Regions from separate parts of the Bacillus cereus group sp. BfR-BA-01430 genome, predicted to be linked through region 1. Evidence: predicted binding sites of a transcription regulator. Region 1 holds the regulator's gene; each other region holds the start of a gene.

Region 1 (5,036 bases):
ACTGTTACGGACAGCTGTATTTTCATCTATCTGCCTTGTTTCTTTCTGTATCTTATTGTTTATAAATAGTGAGATAAATGGAGAGGTTACATATGTAGTTCTTCCCATTCTCCCATATTTTTTTCTAATTGTTCTTGAAGATTTTGTTTCGCTGCTGTAATTTCACTTGCACGTTCATAGTCTGTATATACTTCAGGCAGACAGAGCTGAGTTTCTAATTCTTCGATTTCTTCTTCGATTTTAGAAATGTTTTGCTCCAGTTCCTCAATTTTTCGCATCCGTTGTCGTTCTAACTTTTTACGTTCTTTTTCTTCCGTATAACTTAACTTTTCTTGTGCAAAGTTTTTGGGGACAGAAATTTCTACTTCTTTTTGTGCAAATTCTGCACGCTCAATCATTTCATTTTTCTTTTCAATATAGTAATCATAGTCGCCTAAATATTCTTTCGCACCGTCTGTTGATAACTCAACGACTGTAGTTGTGACACGGTTAATAAAATAGCGATCATGAGATACGAATAAAAGAGTTCCTGGATAATCAATTAAGGCATTCTCTAGAATTTCTTTACTATTTAAATCAAGATGGTTAGTTGGTTCATCGAGAATTAATAGGTTTGCCTTTTGCATCATTAATTTTGCTAGCGCTAATCGGGCTTTTTGCCCACCGCTAAGAGAAGAGACTGGCTTTAATACATCATCACCTGTAAATAAAAAATTACCAAGTAGTGTGCGAATTTCTTTTTCTGGTGCTAGTGGGTAATCATCCCATAGCTCATCTAACACACGTTTAGATGATGTTAAGTTTGCTTGTTCTTGATCATAATATCCAACAGATACGTTTGAACCGAAAGAAATCTCGCCATGTAATGTCTGTAACTTGTTCACAATAGATTTTAATAATGTAGATTTTCCAATTCCATTCGGCCCAACTAGTGCAACGCTATCCCCCCGAGTTAAACGCATATTTACATGTTCGATAATAGGATTTTCATCATAGCCAATTGAAACATCTTTTAATTGGAGGACATCATTCCCGCTTTGTTTTTCAATATCGAAATGGAACGATGCGGATTTGGAATCTCCGACGGGTCTAGTAAGTAATTCCATTCGCTCCAATTGTTTGCGTCGACTTTGTGCTCGCTTCGTTGTAGAGGCACGTGCAATGTTCTTTTGAACAAAATCTTCAAGTTTTGCGATTTCTTCTTGTTGTTTCTCATAGCGCTTCATTTCTTGCTCATATTGTGCAGCTTTTAACTCTAAATATTTACTATAGTTGCCAACATATCGTCTACTTTCTTTATTAGAAATTTCATATACTTGAGTAACAAGTTTATCTAAAAAGTAACGGTCATGAGAAACGATTAAGATCGCACCAGGATATCCTTGTAAGTATTGTTCCAACCACGTTAATGTATCAATATCTAAATGGTTGGTCGGTTCATCTAATATGAGTAAATCAGGGCGCGTTAATAATAATTTTCCAAGAGCTAATCTTGTTTTTTGCCCACCGCTTAATGTAGAAATAGTTGTTTGGTGTGTTTCAGATGGGAAGCCGAGACCGCTTAAAATCGAGCGAATATCAGCTTCATATTGATAACCACCTTGATTTTTATAATCTAACTGTAGTTGATCATACTCACGAAGTAATTTTTCGTAGACGACAGCATTTGAGAAGTTTTCTTCTAATCCCATCTCATGCTCTAACCTTCGCAGTCTTTTCTCCATCTCCTGTAAATGTGTGAAGACAGTTAGCATCTCATCCCAAATTGTTAAAGAAGTTTCTAATCCAGTATTTTGAGCTAGGTAGCCAATTGAAACATCTTTTGGCTTTATTATTTCACCGCTATCATGAGACAATTCTCCGGCGATTATTTTTAATAATGTAGATTTTCCAGCGCCGTTTCGGCCGACTAGTGCAATACGGTCTTTTGTTTGAACTTCCAATTTAATATGAGTTAGAATTGTTTCAGCACCGTATAATTTTGAAAGCCCATTCACTTGTAATAAAATCAATGTTTTCACCTCAAATAAATTCTTAACTTTGCCATGTTTATATTTCTCAATCATACTAAAAATAGTGTATAGTTTAAAATAAAGAGAGTTTTTCTTTCTTTCTTTATTATACAAGGAATGTTATAAGTGCTAAACTTTTGTATTTATTCCAAGTATACGAACAAAGATAGGAAGAGAGGAGAGGTTATATGGATCAGCAAAAGATTCCGCAGGCCACAGCCAAAAGATTGCCTCTATACTATCGATTTATCCAAAACTTATCTCTTTCTGGTAAGCAACGTGTTTCATCAGCAGAATTGAGTGAAGCGGTGAAGGTAGATTCCGCAACAATTCGAAGAGATTTCTCATATTTTGGAGCGTTAGGGAAAAAAGGGTATGGATATAATGTAAATTATTTATTATCATTTTTCCGTGAAACGCTTGATCAAGATGATATAACACGCGTGGCACTTATTGGAGTAGGGAATTTAGGGACCGCTTTCTTACATTATAATTTCACAAAAAATAATAATACGAAAATTGAAATGGCATTTGATGTCGATGAAGAGAAAGTTGGAAAAGAAATCGGAGGAATTCCTGTATATCATTTGGATGAATTGGAAGAGCGCCTAACAAGTGATATACAAGTGGCAATATTAACAGTACCTGCTAACGTTGCACAAGCTGTAGCAGATCGATTGGCTTATACAAGTGTACACGGTATTTTGAATTTTACACCGGCACGATTAAATGTATCAGAAAAAATAAGGATTCATCATATTGATTTAGCGGTAGAATTACAAACGCTTGTTTATTTTCTGAAAAACTATCCACAGTAAAACGCAGAGGGACTCCCTCTGCGTTTTACTGTTTTTTCTTTATGAATTTAACTAAAATCAGTCGAAGCGCTAGATTAAAGTCAATTGTTGCCATAGCAGCGAACAGTATTGTCCAAATGTTCCAAACAGTATCTGTTGCCTTCATAATAGCAAAGACTACAAAGACGCAGCCAAGAAGGAAATATAGTGCTGCCATGAACAAAGGTGAATTTCTCATGTTAAAAATCCTCCGATAAAGCCTTGCATTTTTTCAGCTTCTTTCATTAGCTCTTGTATTTGTTCGTTATTACTTATGAAAACTTGAACTACTGCGACTGCCGTATTCATTCCAACATGAGCCATAATCGGAACGATAATTCGACGCGTTTGCACATATAAAAAGGCAAACACAAGGCCCATAGCAGTGTATATTAATAAGTGTGTAAAATCAAAATGGATAGCAGCAAACACAAGCGAACTAATAATTGCTGCGATAAAGAAGTTGAACTTTTTATATAATGTACCAAATAGAATCTTTCTAAATACAATTTCTTCTAAAATAGGTCCTATTATTGAGATAACAATAAGGAACCATGGAGTCGTTCTTGCAATTTCCATTAAATGTGCGGTATTTTCAGAGCCAGGCTTAATACCTAGTACACGCATTTCGATGACACCTGCAATTCCTTGAGCAAAAAATGCCATAAAGAAGCCAATAAAAATCCAACCAATTGTCGCAGGGATATTCGTGCGTTTTGTATCCAAATGTCTATCGCGAATGTCTGTTCTAAGTAATAACAAGATAATACATAATGCGATAAAGAAGCTAATAATAGCCCAATGACCGGTTAGAAGTTGAAGTTTTTCTTCCCTGGTAAATCCTCTATTATCATATAGCCCAGTTTTTGCAAGAAGGGGCAAGCCAATGATTCCTGATAACTGCATAACAATGTATGTAACGACAATCCACCAATATTGCTTTTTCAAATGGGATAACCATCCTTTCTAATTTTATCTTATGAGATAAGGCCGGATTACATGTAATCAGCCAGCCGAATATATGTAAGTATTGCCTTTATGAAAAATTTTTGTTTAAAAATAAAATAGGAGACAGGAAAAAGGTGTTCGAATAGAGAAAACAACTTATGGTATCTTTCCTATTGTAACATACGATAGGTGGAAACGTTGATTCATATATAGAGTTCTATAAAAAATGATGCTTTGTAGAAAAGTTTATATCGTGATTTGAGAAAAAATTATGATTTTTTTACTTGCAAAAGAAATTGAGATTATTTATTATTATAAGTGTGTTAGCACTCGGAAGACTCGAGTGCTAATAAAGAATTTACATAGAAAAATGAGGAGGTTATTGTTCATGCTAAAGCCATTAGGTGATCGCGTTGTAATTGAACTTGTTCAAGCGGAAGAAAAAACAGCAAGTGGTATTGTATTACCAGACACTGCAAAAGAAAAACCACAAGAGGGTAAAGTTATTGCAGTAGGTACTGGGCGAGTGCTTGAAAATGGTGAGCGTGTTGCTTTAGAGGTAGCAGCAGGCGATCGTATCATCTTCTCAAAATATGCAGGTACTGAAGTGAAATATGAAGGTGCAGACTACTTGATTTTACGTGAAAGTGACATTTTAGCAGTTATCGGTTAATTATATATTTAAAAAATCCAAGGGGGTCAAATATTATGGCAAAAGATATTAAATTTAGTGAAGAAGCACGTCGTTCGATGCTTCGCGGTGTCGACACTCTTGCAAACGCAGTAAAAGTAACACTTGGACCAAAAGGTCGCAACGTTGTACTTGAGAAAAAATTTGGTTCACCACTTATTACAAATGACGGTGTAACAATCGCAAAAGAAATTGAATTAGAAGATGCTTTTGAAAACATGGGTGCAAAATTAGTAGCAGAAGTTGCTAGCAAAACAAATGATGTAGCTGGTGACGGAACAACAACTGCAACTGTATTAGCACAAGCTATGATTCGTGAAGGTTTGAAAAACGTAACAGCTGGTGCAAACCCAATGGGTCTCCGCAAAGGTATTGAAAAAGCTGTTGTTACAGCAGTAGAAGAATTAAAAACAATTTCTAAACCAATCGAAGGTAAATCTTCTATCGCACAAGTAGCTGCTATTTCTGCTGCTGACGAAGAAGTAGGTCAATTAATTGCAGAAGCGATGGAACGCGTTGGTAACGATGGCGTTATTACATTAGAAGAAT
Region 2 (5,036 bases), on a different contig from region 1:
GGGTATACATTGCCAATCATCTCAATTAATTCTTGTTTTGTAACTACCTGTTCGAAATTCCATCCGTTCGTACTCCCAACATCCATAAATTCAATAAAACGCAGCGGTATTTCCTGTTCTTTAAAATAAGTAGCCATTGGAAGAACTTGACTATCATTCATTCCTTTTTTCACAACCATATTTACCTTTACTTCAAGACCGGCTTCTTTAGCAGCTATAATCCCTTTTAACACAGGTTTCGTACTAATATTCCGTCCATTTATTTTCTGAAATACATGATCTTCTATCGCATCCAAACTAACGTTTACTCGTTGTAAGCCCGCTTCCTTTAATGCTTTTGCTTGTTTCGTCAAATGGATACCATTTGTTGTTAGCCCAATATCCGTTATACCATCAAGACTTGCCAGACGCTTAATCAGCTTCGGTAAATCTTTTCGAAGTAATGGTTCTCCGCCTGTAAGTCTAATTTTCTTTACACCCATGCCAACAAATAATTTTGCTAATCTTTCAATCTCATCAAATGTAAGTAAAATTTCTTCTTGTAAAAAAGCATAATCTGGTCCAAATACTTCGGCCGGCATACAATATGTGCATCTAAAATTACAGCGATCTATAACTGAAATCCGTAAGTCTTGAAGCGGGCGCTCGAAAGAATCTCTCACCTTCTCGTGCATCATCACCCCTCCTTTTTGCTTCATTCCTATCTTTCTTCATTCTATTATAATATATTTTTGAACTGCGATGTTTTAGCTCGTGTTCTTTGTTTGCTTTCCATATTTTATTTGCCTTCATCATAATCAAGTAATCTAATATTTGTTGTGATATTTCTCACATCATGTGCGCCATTCAAAAATTCTTCACAAATCCGTTCGTAATTTGTTCACATTGAAGGAAAAATTCCCCACAAAAAAACCTTGAAACAAACTGTCTCAAGGTGAATACTGTCTATTTATTGAATGAAATCATTATTATAGTAATGCTCTTTATCAGTCATCCACTACTAAAAGTTTTCGTTACTTTTTTAATAAGCATACTAAAAAACGAGTAGAAAAAAATGGATGAAACAATAAAAAACTTCCTATAATACTATTATACTTAACAGATGTTTGCATGAAACATCTACTTCTTTATATAAAAATGAACTTATTTCTTATACTATACAGGAAATATTACTTGCATTTTCATCATGCTTACACTCAAAATAAAGGATAGACTGCTCGAAAAAGAAAGGTGATTGCTGTGACAAATCGTACGGCATTATCAAATGATTTAAAAGAACTACTTGCATCTGTTGAATATAAAATGAAAGTCAGCAAAGGAAGCTATATTTTTCAAGAAGGTATAGAAGCAAAAGAGCTCTATATCATTCGATCTGGAAAAGTACAAATTAGTAAAATTAGCGCTGATGGACAAGAGTTAACACTTCGCATTTGTTCAAAGGATGATATTATCGGCGAATTAACACTATTTGCAGATCATGCAAAGTATTTATTAAATGCAAAATGTCTCGAAGAAGTTGAGATTGGTGTAATAAAACGAGATGCCTTAGAAAAAGCACTGCTTCAAAAGCCAGCTCTTGCGTTTGAATTTATGAAATGGATTAGTGAGCATCTAAGAAGAATGCAAACAAAATTTCGTGATTTAGTATTGCATGGAAAAAAAGGAGCTTTATATTCCACACTCATTCGCATGACAAATAGCTACGGTATTTTAAAAGAAAATGGTATCTTGATTGATTTGCCTTTAACAAATCAAGAACTCGCTAACTTCTGTGCTACTTCACGCGAAAGTGTCAATCGTATGTTAAATGAATTAAAAAAACAAGGAATCCTTTCTATTCAGAAAGGAAAAATCACAATTCATAATTTACAATTTTTAAAATGTGAAATTTCTTGTGAAGATTGCCCCTCCTCTATTTGTAGTATTGAGTAGTCTCTCTATTTGAGAGGCTACTTTTTCTTTTCTCCTTCATTCTACACGAAAAACACATAATGAAATGTGAAAAACACCACATTTTTACGAAAAACATTACATTTTGATTTTTGACAATCTGTTGAACTGTGATAGATATCACATCCCTATTTATGCCCTCCTCTTATAGTGAAGATAAGAAAACAAGAGGTAATAAAGGAGTGAGCAGTATGAAAAAGAAATCTTCAGCATTCATGAAACGTTTAAAATATTTTTCTCCAATAGATCGCTATAACGAGAACCATACACAAGAAACATATGAAGATCGTGAATGGGAAAATGTCTATCGAAAAAGATGGCAACATGATAAAGTCATCCGCTCTACACATGGAGTAAACTGTACTGGCTCTTGTAGTTGGAACATTTATGTAAAAGATGGAATTGTAACTTGGGAAGGGCAAGAATTAAATTATCCAACTACTGGCCCTGATATGCCGGATTTTGAGCCTCGTGGTTGTCCACGCGGTGCAAGTTTTTCTTGGTACATTTATAGTCCACTTCGCGTGAAATATCCATATGTACGAGGCGTCCTTTGGAATATGTGGAAGGAAGAACTTCAAAATCATGCATCACCATTAGATGCTTGGAAAAGCATTGTAGAAAATCCTGAAAAAGCTCGCACCTATAAAAGTGCACGTGGTAAAGGTGGATTCATTCGTGCGAACTGGGATGAAGTATTGCAGCTTGTTGCAACCTCCTTACTATATACAGTAATGAAATATGGCCCCGATCGAAACGTTGGTTTCTCACCAATTCCAGCCATGTCTATGTTAAGTCATGCTGCTGGTAGCCGCTTTATGCAGCTAATGGGCGGACCTATGCTTAGCTTCTATGATTGGTACGCTGACCTCCCACCCGCTTCCCCACAAATTTGGGGTGATCAAACGGATGTGCCAGAAAGTAGTGATTGGTACAACTCTGGCTACATTATGACATGGGGTTCAAATGTGCCAATGACAAGAACGCCAGATGCTCACTTCTTAGCTGAAGTGCGTTATAAGGGAACAAAAGTCGTTTCTGTAAGTCCTGACTTTGCTGAATCTACAAAATTTGCTGATGACTGGATGAGCGTAAAACAAGGGACAGATGGCGCGCTTGCGATGGCAATGGGGCACGTCATTTTACAAGAGTTTTATGTGGACAAACAAGTGGAATACTTCACAAATTATGCAAAACAATATACTGATTTCCCGTTCTTCGTCACATTAAAACAACAAGGAGACCAATTCATAGCAGATCGATTCTTACATGCAAGTGATATTGGCCGTGAAACAAAGCATGGCGAATGGAAGCCTGTTCTTTGGAATGATAACACGAATGATTTTGCCACTCCTCACGGCACAATGGGCTCTCGTTGGGATAACGAGAAGAAATGGAACTTGCGCTTAGAGGATGAGCAAACGGGGAAAAAGATTGATCCACGTCTTTCTTTACTTGGCATGGAAGATGCCGCTTGTACTGTACAGATTCCATACTTCTCTGATGAAGGAAATCAAATACTAGAACGAACAATTCCAGTGAAGAAAATTAAAACACGAGATGGTGATGTTTTCGTTACAACTGTGTACGATTTAACATTAGCTAACTACGGCGTAAACCGTGGACTTGGCGGCCAAGAGTCAAAAGACTTTCATGATTCGATTCCATTTACACCAGCATGGCAAGAAAACATTACAGGTGTAAAACGAGACTTAGTCATTCAAATCGCTCGTGAGTTTGCTCAAAATGCTATCGATACAAATGGTCGCTCCATGATTATTGTAGGTGCTGGTATTAACCATTGGTTTAACTCTGATACGATTTATCGCGCTGTTTTAAACCTCGTTCTTCTCGTTGGGGCACAAGGCGTAAATGGCGGTGGTTGGGCACATTATGTCGGGCAAGAAAAATTACGTCCAGCCGAAGGATGGCAAACCATTGCGATGGCAAGAGACTGGCAAGGTCCTCCAAAGCTACAAAACGGGACATCATTCTTCTATTTTGTAACAGATCAGTGGCGTTATGAAGATACACCAGTCGGTCATTTAGCATCACCAGTTGTTGGCAACTCACGCTATCAACATCATGGTGATTACAATGTATTAGCAGCTCGTCTTGGCTGGCTTCCTTCTTATCCGACTTTCGAAAAGAATGGCATTGAAATTTATAAAGAAGCTGTCGCTAATGGGGCAACCACAAAAGAAGAAATTGGAATATATGTGGCACAGAAATTAAAAGAAAAAGAACTGAAATTTGCCATTGAAGATCCAGATAACAAAAATAACTTCCCACGTAACTTATTTGTATGGCGTGCAAACTTAATTTCAAGTTCAGGTAAAGGTCACGAATATTTCTTAAAACATTTACTCGGTACAACAAATGGATTAATGAACGATGATAGCGATTCATTGCGACCAGAAGAAATAAAATGGCATGAAACGGCCCCTGAAGGCAAACTAGATTTACTTGTTAACCTAGATTTCCGTATGGCCGGGACAGCACTTTATTCCGATATTGTTCTACCCGCTTCAACATGGTATGAAAAACACGATTTAAGTAGTACAGATATGCATCCATTTGTACATCCATTTAATCCAGCTATTGGTTCACCATGGGAAGCTCGTTCCGACTGGGACATTTTCTGCTCCCTTGCAAAAGCAGTCTCTAAATTAGCAACAGAACTTGATCTTGATCCAATAAAAGAAGTTGTTGCAACTCCGCTTCTTCACGATACACCGCAAGAATTAGCACAGCCACTTGGCAAGATTAAAGACTGGAGCAAAGGGGAATGTGAACCAATTCCAGGTAAAACGATGCCACAAATTTATGTTGTCGAGCGTGATTATAAAACAATTTATGACAAAATGACTGCGCTTGGACCAAATGCTGGTAAACAACCAATTGGGACAAAAGGTATTTCTTGGTCCGCAGAAAAAGAGTACGAACAATTAAAGAGTCGCTTAGGAGTCATCCGCACCGATTCTATCGCAAAAGGATGCCCTAATATAACAGAAGCAGTCCATGCAGCAGAAGCAGTCCTTACTCTTTCTTCAACAACTAATGGTCATATGGCTGTAAAAGCGTGG
Region 3 (5,036 bases), on a different contig from region 1:
AATTGTTAATTGTGGATATTTTTCAGGATGTTCCATTGCATCCAATAATGTTTCACGATTAAATACGTTAATATTTAAATGATGTCCTTCTTTTACTGCGTATCCATCTAACATAGATACTAAGTTACTAACTTGTACCTCTTCTTCTTTACCAAGCGCTTTCGGAATGATGGAGAATGTATTAGAAATACCATCTTGCGCATCTTCGTATGGTAATTTCGCAACAGATAATAGCGATGCTAGTGCACCTTTTGTATCACGTCCATGCATTGGGTTTGCACCTGGTGCGAATGGTTCTCCAGCACGGCGTCCATCTGGAGTATTACCAGTTTTCTTACCATATACCACATTAGATGTAATTGTTAAGATTGACATTGTATGAACAGAATTACGGTATGTTTTATGTTTACGAAGTTTGTTCATAAATGTTTTCACAAGATTTACTGCAATTTCATCAACGCGGTCATCATTGTTACCATATTTCGGGAAGTCACCTTCAATTTCAAAGTCAACCGCGATACCATTTTCATCGCGAATTGGTTTTACTTTTGCATATTTAATTGCACTTAAAGAGTCAGCTACGACAGATAGACCAGCGATACCTGTTGCCATTGTGCGAAGAACTTCTGTATCATGAAGTGCCATTTCGATACGTTCATAGCTATATTTATCGTGCATGTAGTGAATTACATTTAATGTATTTAAGTAAAGACTCGCTAACCATTCCATTGTCATATCAAATTTATGCATCACTTCATCATAATCTAGTACGCTAGCAGTAATTGGTGCAAATTCTGGTCCTACTTGCGCTTTTGACTTTTCGTCTTTCCCGCCATTAATAGCGTATAGTAAAGCCTTCGCTAAGTTTGCACGAGCTCCGAAGAATTGCATTTGTTTACCAATTCTCATTGCGGATACACAGCAAGCAATACCATAGTCATCGCCATATTCTGGACGCATAATGTCATCATTTTCATATTGAATTGCAGATGTTTTAATAGACATTTTTGCACAGTAGTTTTTAAATTTCTGTGGTAATTGCTTAGACCAAAGAACTGTTAAGTTTGGCTCTGGCGCAGGTCCTAAATTGTCTAATGTATGCAAGAAACGGAATGAGTTTTTTGTTACTAATGGACGACCGTCAAGTGCAATACCACCGATAGATTCAGTTACCCAAGTTGGGTCACCAGAAAATAATTCATTATAATCAGGAGTTCTCGCAAATTTTACAAGACGTAATTTCATAATGAAATGGTCAACAATTTCTTGCGCTTCCTCTTCAGTTAAAGTGCCATTTTCTAAATCTCTTTCAACATAGATATCTAAGAATGTTGAAGTACGTCCAAGACTCATTGCAGCCCCGTTTTGTTCTTTAATTGCTGCAAGATAAGCAAAGTATAACCACTGGAATGCTTCTTGTGCATTTGTCGCTGGTTTCGAAATATCAAAACCGTGAGAAGCTGCCATTTCTTTTAACTCTTGAAGTGCACGAATTTGCTCAGATAATTCTTCACGTAGACGGATAACATCTTCACTCATTACACTTCCTGTTAGATTTAAATCCTCTTTTTTCGCTTCAATTAAACGATCTACCCCATACAATGCTACGCGGCGATAATCACCAATAATACGTCCACGTCCATATGCATCTGGAAGGCCAGTAATAACACCTGATTTACGAGCTGCTCTCATTTCTGGAGTGTAAGCATCAAATACACCTTGGTTATGAGTTTTGCGCCAATCTCTAAAGATACGACTTAATTCTTCATCCATTTTAAATCCATATGCTTCACAAGATTGCTCTGCCATACGAATACCACCAAATGGTTGTAAAGAACGTTTAAATGGTTGATCTGTTTGAACACCTACTACTTTTTCAAGCTCTTTATTTAAATATCCTGGACCATGTGATGTAATAGAAGAAACAATTTTTGTGTCCATATCAAGAACGCCACCATTTTCACGTTCTTGCTTAGTTAGATCCATTACTTGATCCCAAAGTTTTTTCGTTGCTTCTGTTGCTCCCGCTAAGAAGGATTCGTCACCTTCGTAAACGTTTACATTATTTAAAATGAAATCGCGAACATCAATCTCTGCTTTCCATTTTTCACCTTTAAATTTTTCCCATGCATGTTTTACAGTTTCTAATACTTGAGTCATCCTAATCTCCTCCATTTTTTGATTAGTACAGGACTAAGATTTTTTATATAACAGCTTACACATTTAGAATACTACTTTTTTAAAAAAATGAACAAGATAGTTGTGACACATTTGTGAAACGTTGAGCAAACAACTATATAGATAGTGTTAATATTAGTTTAATACTCTTTTCAATTGGCTCTTTCCTTAATTATATTTTTTTAGTATCCTTATAAACGAATCCTATTCTGTGGTATAAAAAGTCATACCCATTATAAACTGTAATACCCTTACCTCTTATTCTGTTATATTGTTTTTATGACAGAATAGACGAAGTGTACCAAATCGGTACACTTCTTTTTTATAGCTTTAAACTTTAAACCTTACGACGAACAGGCCTCATCACGAATCATTATTTAATCATTCTCTATTTCACGAAACCACTGAATCGTCTCTTTCAATCCTTGTTCCCATGAAACATTAGGATGGAATTGACATGTTTCTCTTAGCTTTGTAACATCAGGCTTTCGATTCGGAATTTCTTCAAACCCATGTGGATACACCTTTTCAAATGGTACATGAACAATTTTGGAAGATGAATTCGTCAATTGATGAATATCTTGTGCTACTTCTTGAATACTTTTTTCGTCTTCAGATCCTATATTAATGATTTCTCCATTTACATTTTCATCCATTGCGGAAATTGTCGCTTCTACCGCATCACTTACATACGTAAAACAACGCGTTTGCTTTCCATCTCCATATACAAGAAGATCATCACCTTGAAGAGCTGCACGAATAAATCGTGGAATCACCCCAGCATATGGACCATCTTTTGCTCTTGGGCCATAAATATTAAAATAACGGACAATTGTTACTGGTAATCCTTGTAGCGCATATCCTAAACACAATGTCTCTTCTAATGTTTTACAAATTGCATAACTCCACCGAATTTTAGATGTTGCTCCATATAACCGATCACCATCTTCCGAAAACGGTGGCGTTCCTTTTCCATACACTTCAGAAGTGGAGGCGAAAATCACTTTCTTCTTTCCCGTTAATGCTGCTTGTAAAATATTTCTTGTTCCATCAAAATTCGTTTCAATTAATTCAATACTTTTTTCCATCGTAGTCTTTACACCTAAAATAGCAGCTAAATGAAATACAACATCATGCTGATCTACCAATTCATACATCGAATTTTTATCAAGAATACTAATCGGAATAATTGGAATTTTTTCTATTAACTCTTCATGATATTTACTTTTTCCTTTATAAAAATTATCAACAATCGTAACTTGATGACCTCTTTTCACAAGTTCTTCCGCTAAATGTGATCCAATAAATCCTGCTCCACCTGTAATCAAACAACGTTTCTTCATGCACTCACCTTCTTTAGTACACCTCGTGTATCTATTACATGTCCCATTCCTTTACATATATTCCAATCTATATTGGAATGATCTGTTACAATTAGTATACAATCTGCTTTTTCTAATATTTTCTTCTCAAGTGGAATAGAATCATATATTTCGTCTCCAATTTTTGCAGATGAAATATATGGATCGTGATATTGTACTTTATATCCCTCGTTTATTAACAGCTCGATGATTGGTAATGCTGGAGATTCTCGTAAATCATTTACATCTTTCTTATACGCAATACCAATCAGAAAGACAGTTCCTGGAGGAGCACTCCATTCTTTCACCTGCGTTACAATTTGTTGTGGCATCTTTTCATTAATCATATGAGCTGCTTCGATTAATTGACTTGATCGCCCTAGCTGTCTTGCTTTCCACTGAAAATATAAAGGATCAACTGGGATACAATGCCCTCCTATTCCTGGTCCCGGCCAATATGGTGTAAAACCAAATGGTTTTGTCGCCGCAGCTTCAAGAGCTTCACGAAAATCAATCCCTAACTTTTCACAAAGTATATTCAACTCATTTACTAAGGAAATATTAACTAAACGCTGAATGTTTTCAAATAACTTACACATCTCTGCTACTTTTGGAGAACTAACTGGAACGACTGTATCAAATACAGTACTATACAATTTTTGGACTTGTTGCTTACATCTCTCAGTTTGACCACTAATTACTTTTGGAATAGTTTGCACTGTATATTGCTGATTCGCTGGATCGATTCGCTCTGGTGAGTATCCAATATAATAATCTTTTCCAACTTCTTTACCTGATTGAGCAATGATCGGAATGATGACTTCTTCCAATGTACCCGGATATGTGGAACTTTCAAAAATGAAGGTTTGTCCTGCTTGAAGGTTTTGTTTTATATAATGAGAGGCTGCAATAAGAGCACTTAAATCAGGTTCTTTTTGTTTATTAATTGGCGTTGGTACCGTAACAATCACATACTCGCTCTTTTGAAATTCTTCTATCCCTGTATGAGGCGTATAAGCTACCAACTGCTTGTTTTGCACCAAACCTTTTAAGATATTCGAAGAAACATCTGGTATATAGCTATCTCCTTTTTCAATTCGTTCTATTTTTCGTTTATCTTTATCTAATCCGACTACGTTATATCCTCTTTCCGCAAAATGTATCGCTAAAGGAAGACCAACATAGCCCAATCCAATGACAGTTATCTTCCCACTATCATTCATTTTTTCTTCTCCTTTCTCTTTTGCCATATTTACTTCGCTGTTTATGAAATGAGCGTAGCGAAGTTTATCAAAAATACTATTCATTATTAAAAAAATAATGTAATAGTCTATTAAAAACGTTTACTAGTTTTCTCCAGTGTTTACTTAATAGACGCATTCTTAACTTTTTTCATTTATATAAAATAATATGGATAATACATCTGTACATCTTAATGTATACAAGTATTACTGATTTTGTGATAGGTAAGTCATACATTTCCAGAAAAATTAGTAG
Region 4 (5,036 bases), on a different contig from region 1:
ACCATAATAGTAATTCCCAACAAGTGAACTAAATGCAAATAAGAAAATCGCGACTGCTACAAAAATAGATGCCCAAGGTCCAATATGTTGACTTAATGCTTGTTGTGTTAATTGGATACCATTTGTATTGGTTAATCCTGATACATCTGATAATAAAATAATAAATGCTGTACAACTACAAATTAGCAATGTATCTGTAAATACCCCTAATGTTTGGATAAATCCTTGTTTGACTGGATGTGTTACATTCGCAGTTGCTGCTGCGTTTGGCGCACTCCCCATACCAGCTTCATTTGAAAATAATCCACGTTTTACCCCTAATAAAATAGCCGCTCCAAATCCACCACCAACAACTTCTTTAATTCCAAAAGCATGTAAAATAATTTCTTTAAATAAGCTTGGAATCTCTGCAATATTTGTAATGACTACAAACAGGGCAACTCCTATATAAATAAGTGCCATAACAGGAACAATCATTTCGACAGCACGAGCAATTCGTTTTACCCCACCAAAAATAATAATTGCTAACAGCCCAGCCATTACAACCCCGACTAATCTACTATCTGCATGAAATGCGCCATCAAATGCTGCTGCTACAGTATTTGACTGTACGGCATTAAAAATCAAACCAAAACTAACTGTAATTAAAATAGAGAAAATAGCACCTAGCCAGCGCTTATTTAGTCCTTTTTCCATATAATACGCCGGTCCCCCGCGGAACGTATTTCCATCTTTCACTTTATAAATTTGCGCTAATGTACTTTCTACAAAAGCAGATGCACCACCAATTACCGCAATCAGCCACATCCAAAACACAGCCCCAGGTCCACCAGTTGAAATCGCAATTGCTACACCTGCTAAATTACCTGTACCTACACGAGAAGCTGTACTCATACAAAACGCCTGGAACGACGAAACGCCACTCTTTTCCTTTTGTGCTTTACGTGTTTTCGAACTCGCTCCATCTCCTAGTAAGCGAATCATTTCACCAAAATAGCGAATTTGAACAAATTTAACTCGCAAAGAAAAATAAACGCCAATACTAATTAACATCCCAATCATAATATATGTCCAAAGAACATTATTTATATCCGTAATCAATCTCGCTAACATTTCCATCGAATCACTCCCCCTCTTCTAACAATAAGAAAATTATATTCTAAAAAATTTTAAGAATCAACAAGTTTAGACAAAAAAATGTTAGGTTTTATGACATGATTATGTAATTATTTATAACATCGTTTATTTCCTAAACAAACTGGGCATAATTATTTTTCATACAATTGAATTGACAAACAACAAAGCTGTAACTATAATGATTACATCAGATTGATAAAACAACCTGATCATAAAACTATCTATCCACCTTTAGATATATAGCTTTACTACTTATTTTATAAAATTTCGGAGGGATTTCTTATGAAAATTGGAATTATCGGAGCAAGCGGAAAAGCTGGAAGCCGCATTATGAAAGAAGCATTTGACCGCGGTCATGAAGTTACTGCAATCGTACGAAACGCATCAAAAATTACAGACAAGAATGTAAAAGTATTAGAAAAAGACGTATTCGATCTTACTTCTAATGACCTTCAAGTATTCGATGTAGTTGTGAACGCATTTGGCGCTCCAGCTGGTAAAGAGCATCTTCACGTTGATGTCGGCAACGTATTAATTGAAGCAATGAAAGGTGCACCACATACAAAATTAATTGTTGTCGGCGGCGCTGGTAGTCTATTTGTAGACGAAGCAAAAACAACACGAGTATTTGAAACACCAGGTTTCCCAGCAGAATATCTTCCAACCGCTCAAAACCAGGGCAAAAACTTAGAAATTTTACAACAAACAAACGATATTACTTGGGCATTCATTAGCCCTTCTGCTCTATTCGCATTAGGAAAACGTACTGGTTCTTATAAAGCTGGTAAAGATCACCTTCTTGTTAATTCAAAAGGCGATAGCTATGTAAGTTATGAAGATTTCGCTGTAGCAACACTTGATGAAATCGAAAATCCAAAACACGAAAACGAACGCTTCACAGTTGTTTCTGAAGCAGAATAATAAAGTAAAACTCCCATCTAAAATCTTGAGGTGGGAGTTTTACTTCTTATTATAATATCTTCCATCCAAAACCATCCACTCGTTTATCTCTTGTAAGGTGTAGATGATTTAAGCGCTTCAGCTTTTTCCAGCTCATAGCTAATTCTGAGCCTGTTTTTTCCTTGCTCCTTTCACGTAGTACAACTGCATTTTGAATTGTCGCTGTTCCCTTATGAGCTATCCCCTTTAAATTGAAGACAAAATTCCCCTTTTTCATTGATGACCTTTAACCAGTTGCTAGCACTTGATAGGTTCCACTCTTCGCCTTTACTTGAACTATAATCTTTTGTCAAAAAAACTCATCTTTTCATACCACTTCTTATTTTTAACATCAATATAAAATGATGTAACTATTCTTAAATCTCCTCTCCATATTTCACTCGCATCAAAAGCCTCTTCATTCTTTTTATGTAACGCGCGAACTATAATCAAAAAAGGAAAAATGAACAAAACTTACTCATTTTTCCTCTTTCTTCTCTATATTCGACTATATTTTAAAGAATTCTAAAATAAAATGTCTGCTCTCTTCCGTTGTCATCACTAAGTTATGGAATCAAATCCATATAGTTACGAATCATTTTTTATGTTAACATAAGTGTATATAGTATATAATAAAAGATATATATATATTATACACTTGCCGATAAAGGAACTTTTCTATTATGCGGACAAGTCATGTATCGGACAAGTTCATAAATAATAGGTAAGACATTATGATTTTAAATTTCTTCAACTGTAATTAGAAATTTAAAGGTATTGATCTCATTTTGTGAAGCTTTGTATAAAGTTTTGCATTTTTTTGCTGTTCTTACCTATATTCGGGATACTTATTCCACAAAATAAGAGTATTGTTATCGTAAAGGAGAATTGGAGATGCCAGAAACTATCACTCAAACAAAGCCTGAACAAGAATCTGTACAAATTTCTGCTAGCCAAGAACAACTAGATGTACTTGACCAGTTATTAAAACCTGAAGTACAACAATCATTAACTACGCTAGTAGAACAGCTTCCAAAATTAACTGAGCTTGTTAACATTTTAACTAAGTCTTATGATTTCGCACAAACTGTTGCAAATGATGAAGTATTAAAAAGCGACACTGTTGGTGCAATCCAAGAGATTGTAGAACCTGTAAAAGATACTGTAAAAACAATGGCAGCAACTGCTATTGAAGCAAAAGATCGCGCTGAGGAAAGCACTGAAGTTATCGGTCTTTTTGGTTTATTAAAATTATTAAAAGATCCACAAGCACAAAAAATGTTCCGCTTTGTAAATGCTTATCTTCAAATTAGTGCAGAACGCAATAATAAATAATTTATCTTATAACAACAATTAGTAAAGACGGGGGATATCATACTATGTCAAAACAAATTGTCATCTTAGGCGCTGGTTATGGCGGACTTCTTGCCGCTTTAAATGTACGCAAATATTACAGCAAATCAGAAGCACAAGTTACAGTAATTAACCAATATCCAACACACCAAATCATCACAGAACTACACCGCTTAGCAGCAGGTAATGTTTCTGAGCAAGCAATTGCAATGCCACTTACAAAACTTTTCAAAGGAAAAGATATCGATCTTAAAATTGCAACAGTTGAATCTTTCTCAGTAGATAAAAAAGAAGTAAAACTAGTTGGAGGCACTACTTTATCTTATGATGCACTTGTAGTTGCTTTAGGAAGTAAAACTGCTTACTTCGGTATTCCAGGATTAGAAGAAAACAGCATGGTATTAAAATCTGCTGCTGATGCAAACAAAATCTTTAAACATGTGGAAGACCGCATTCGTGAATACGCAAAAACGAAAAATGAAGCTGATGCGACAATCTTAATCGGCGGTGGCGGATTAACTGGCGTTGAGCTAGTGGGTGAACTTGCTGATATTATGCCTAAACTTGCAAAAAGCTACGGCGTAAATCCAAAAGAAGTAAAATTACTTCTTGTTGAAGCAGGTCCAAAAATCCTTCCAGTATTACCAGACGATTTAATTGAACGTGCGACAACTAGCTTAGAAGCACGCGGTGTTACATTCTTAACAGGTCTTCCTGTAACGAATGTTGAAGGTAACACAATCGACTTAAAAGACGGTCAAAAAATTGTTGCGAACACGTTCGTTTGGACAGGTGGCGTACAAGGTAACCCATTAATTGGCGAATCTGGTCTTGAAGTGAACCGTGGCCGTGCAACTGTTGATGACTACTTACAATCTACTTCTCATAAAAATGTATTCGTTGCTGGAGACAGCGCTGTTGTATTCGGTCCAGAAGGCCGCCCATACCCACCAACTGCACAAATCGCTTGGCAAATGGGTGAACTAATTGGATACAACTTATACGCAGCATTAGAAGGAAAAGCCCTTGAAGAGTTTAAACCAGTAAACTCTGGTACACTTGCAAGCCTAGGACGTAAAGATGCTGTTGCGATTATTGGTGCAAGCTCAACTCCACTTAAAGGCTTACCAGCATCATTAATGAAAGAAGCAAGTAACGTTCGTTACTTATCACACATTAAAGGATTATTCAGCTTAGCTTACTAATCCTTAATTAGCCCAAATCATACTTCACTATGGTTTGGGTTTTTTCATATCTCTTTTTATTCGCTACAAAAACAAAATAACCTTCAATAATAAAAGGAAAGAATTCTCCTCTTACTAATCACCCGATCAGTAGAGAATGAATCCCACTAATCGAAATTTCACTTTACCTATTTAAAACTTCACCTAGTTAAATACTATGTATATAAAAATTACTTTTCCTTCATTCTCTTAAAAAGTAAATCGTACATATCATTCCCATAGTTTAACGATCTTTTCACCCGAGAGATTGTAGCTGTACTTGCCCCTGTTTCCTCTTCAATTTCATGATACGTATTATGATTATAGAGCATTTTAGCCACTTTAAATCTTTGAAATATTGTCTTCATCTCATTTACCGTACAT

The links. Region 1 encodes Rex, which represses fermentation and respiration genes when NADH is low (regulators of the CRP and FNR family bind a similar motif). Its sites were predicted from a motif close to TTGTGAAATATTTCACAA; they were not measured.
Positions count from the first base shown of each region.
Region 2: MR058_RS11725 (nitrate reductase subunit alpha) is a predicted target of Rex. The motif match lies at 1,997-2,014, and genes of this name have one in related genera.
Region 3: pflB (formate C-acetyltransferase) is a predicted target of Rex. The motif match lies at 2,272-2,289, and genes of this name have one in related genera.
Region 4: MR058_RS10410 (DUF1641 domain-containing protein) is a predicted target of Rex. The motif match lies at 2,865-2,882, and genes of this name have one in related genera.

Region 1 covers NZ_JAKUEW010000026.1:7,446-12,481, reverse strand. The annotation lists gene MR058_RS22005 (ABC-F family ATP-binding cassette domain-containing protein) at 87-2,012, opposite strand; gene MR058_RS22000 (redox-sensing transcriptional repressor Rex) at 2,201-2,830, shown strand; gene MR058_RS21995 (YdiK family protein) at 2,856-3,047, opposite strand; gene MR058_RS21990 (CPBP family intramembrane glutamic endopeptidase) at 3,044-3,796, opposite strand; gene groES (co-chaperone GroES) at 4,185-4,469, shown strand; gene groL (chaperonin GroEL) at 4,505-5,036, shown strand, end outside.
Region 2 covers NZ_JAKUEW010000005.1:107,767-112,802, forward strand. The annotation lists gene moaA (GTP 3',8-cyclase MoaA) at 1-674, opposite strand, end outside; gene MR058_RS11720 (Crp/Fnr family transcriptional regulator) at 1,240-1,932, shown strand; gene MR058_RS11725 (nitrate reductase subunit alpha) at 2,142-5,036, shown strand, end outside.
Region 3 covers NZ_JAKUEW010000006.1:170,439-175,474, reverse strand. The annotation lists gene pflB (formate C-acetyltransferase) at 1-2,160, opposite strand, end outside; gene MR058_RS13160 (NAD-dependent epimerase/dehydratase family protein) at 2,556-3,521, opposite strand; gene MR058_RS13155 (nucleotide sugar dehydrogenase) at 3,518-4,762, opposite strand.
Region 4 covers NZ_JAKUEW010000004.1:107,411-112,446, reverse strand. The annotation lists gene MR058_RS10425 (alanine/glycine:cation symporter family protein) at 1-1,119, opposite strand, end outside; gene MR058_RS10420 (NAD(P)-dependent oxidoreductase) at 1,420-2,058, shown strand; partial or broken gene MR058_RS10415 (hypothetical protein) at 2,108-2,287, opposite strand; gene MR058_RS10410 (DUF1641 domain-containing protein) at 2,971-3,411, shown strand; gene MR058_RS10405 (NAD(P)/FAD-dependent oxidoreductase) at 3,456-4,634, shown strand; gene MR058_RS10400 (YerC/YecD family TrpR-related protein) at 4,844-5,036, opposite strand, start outside.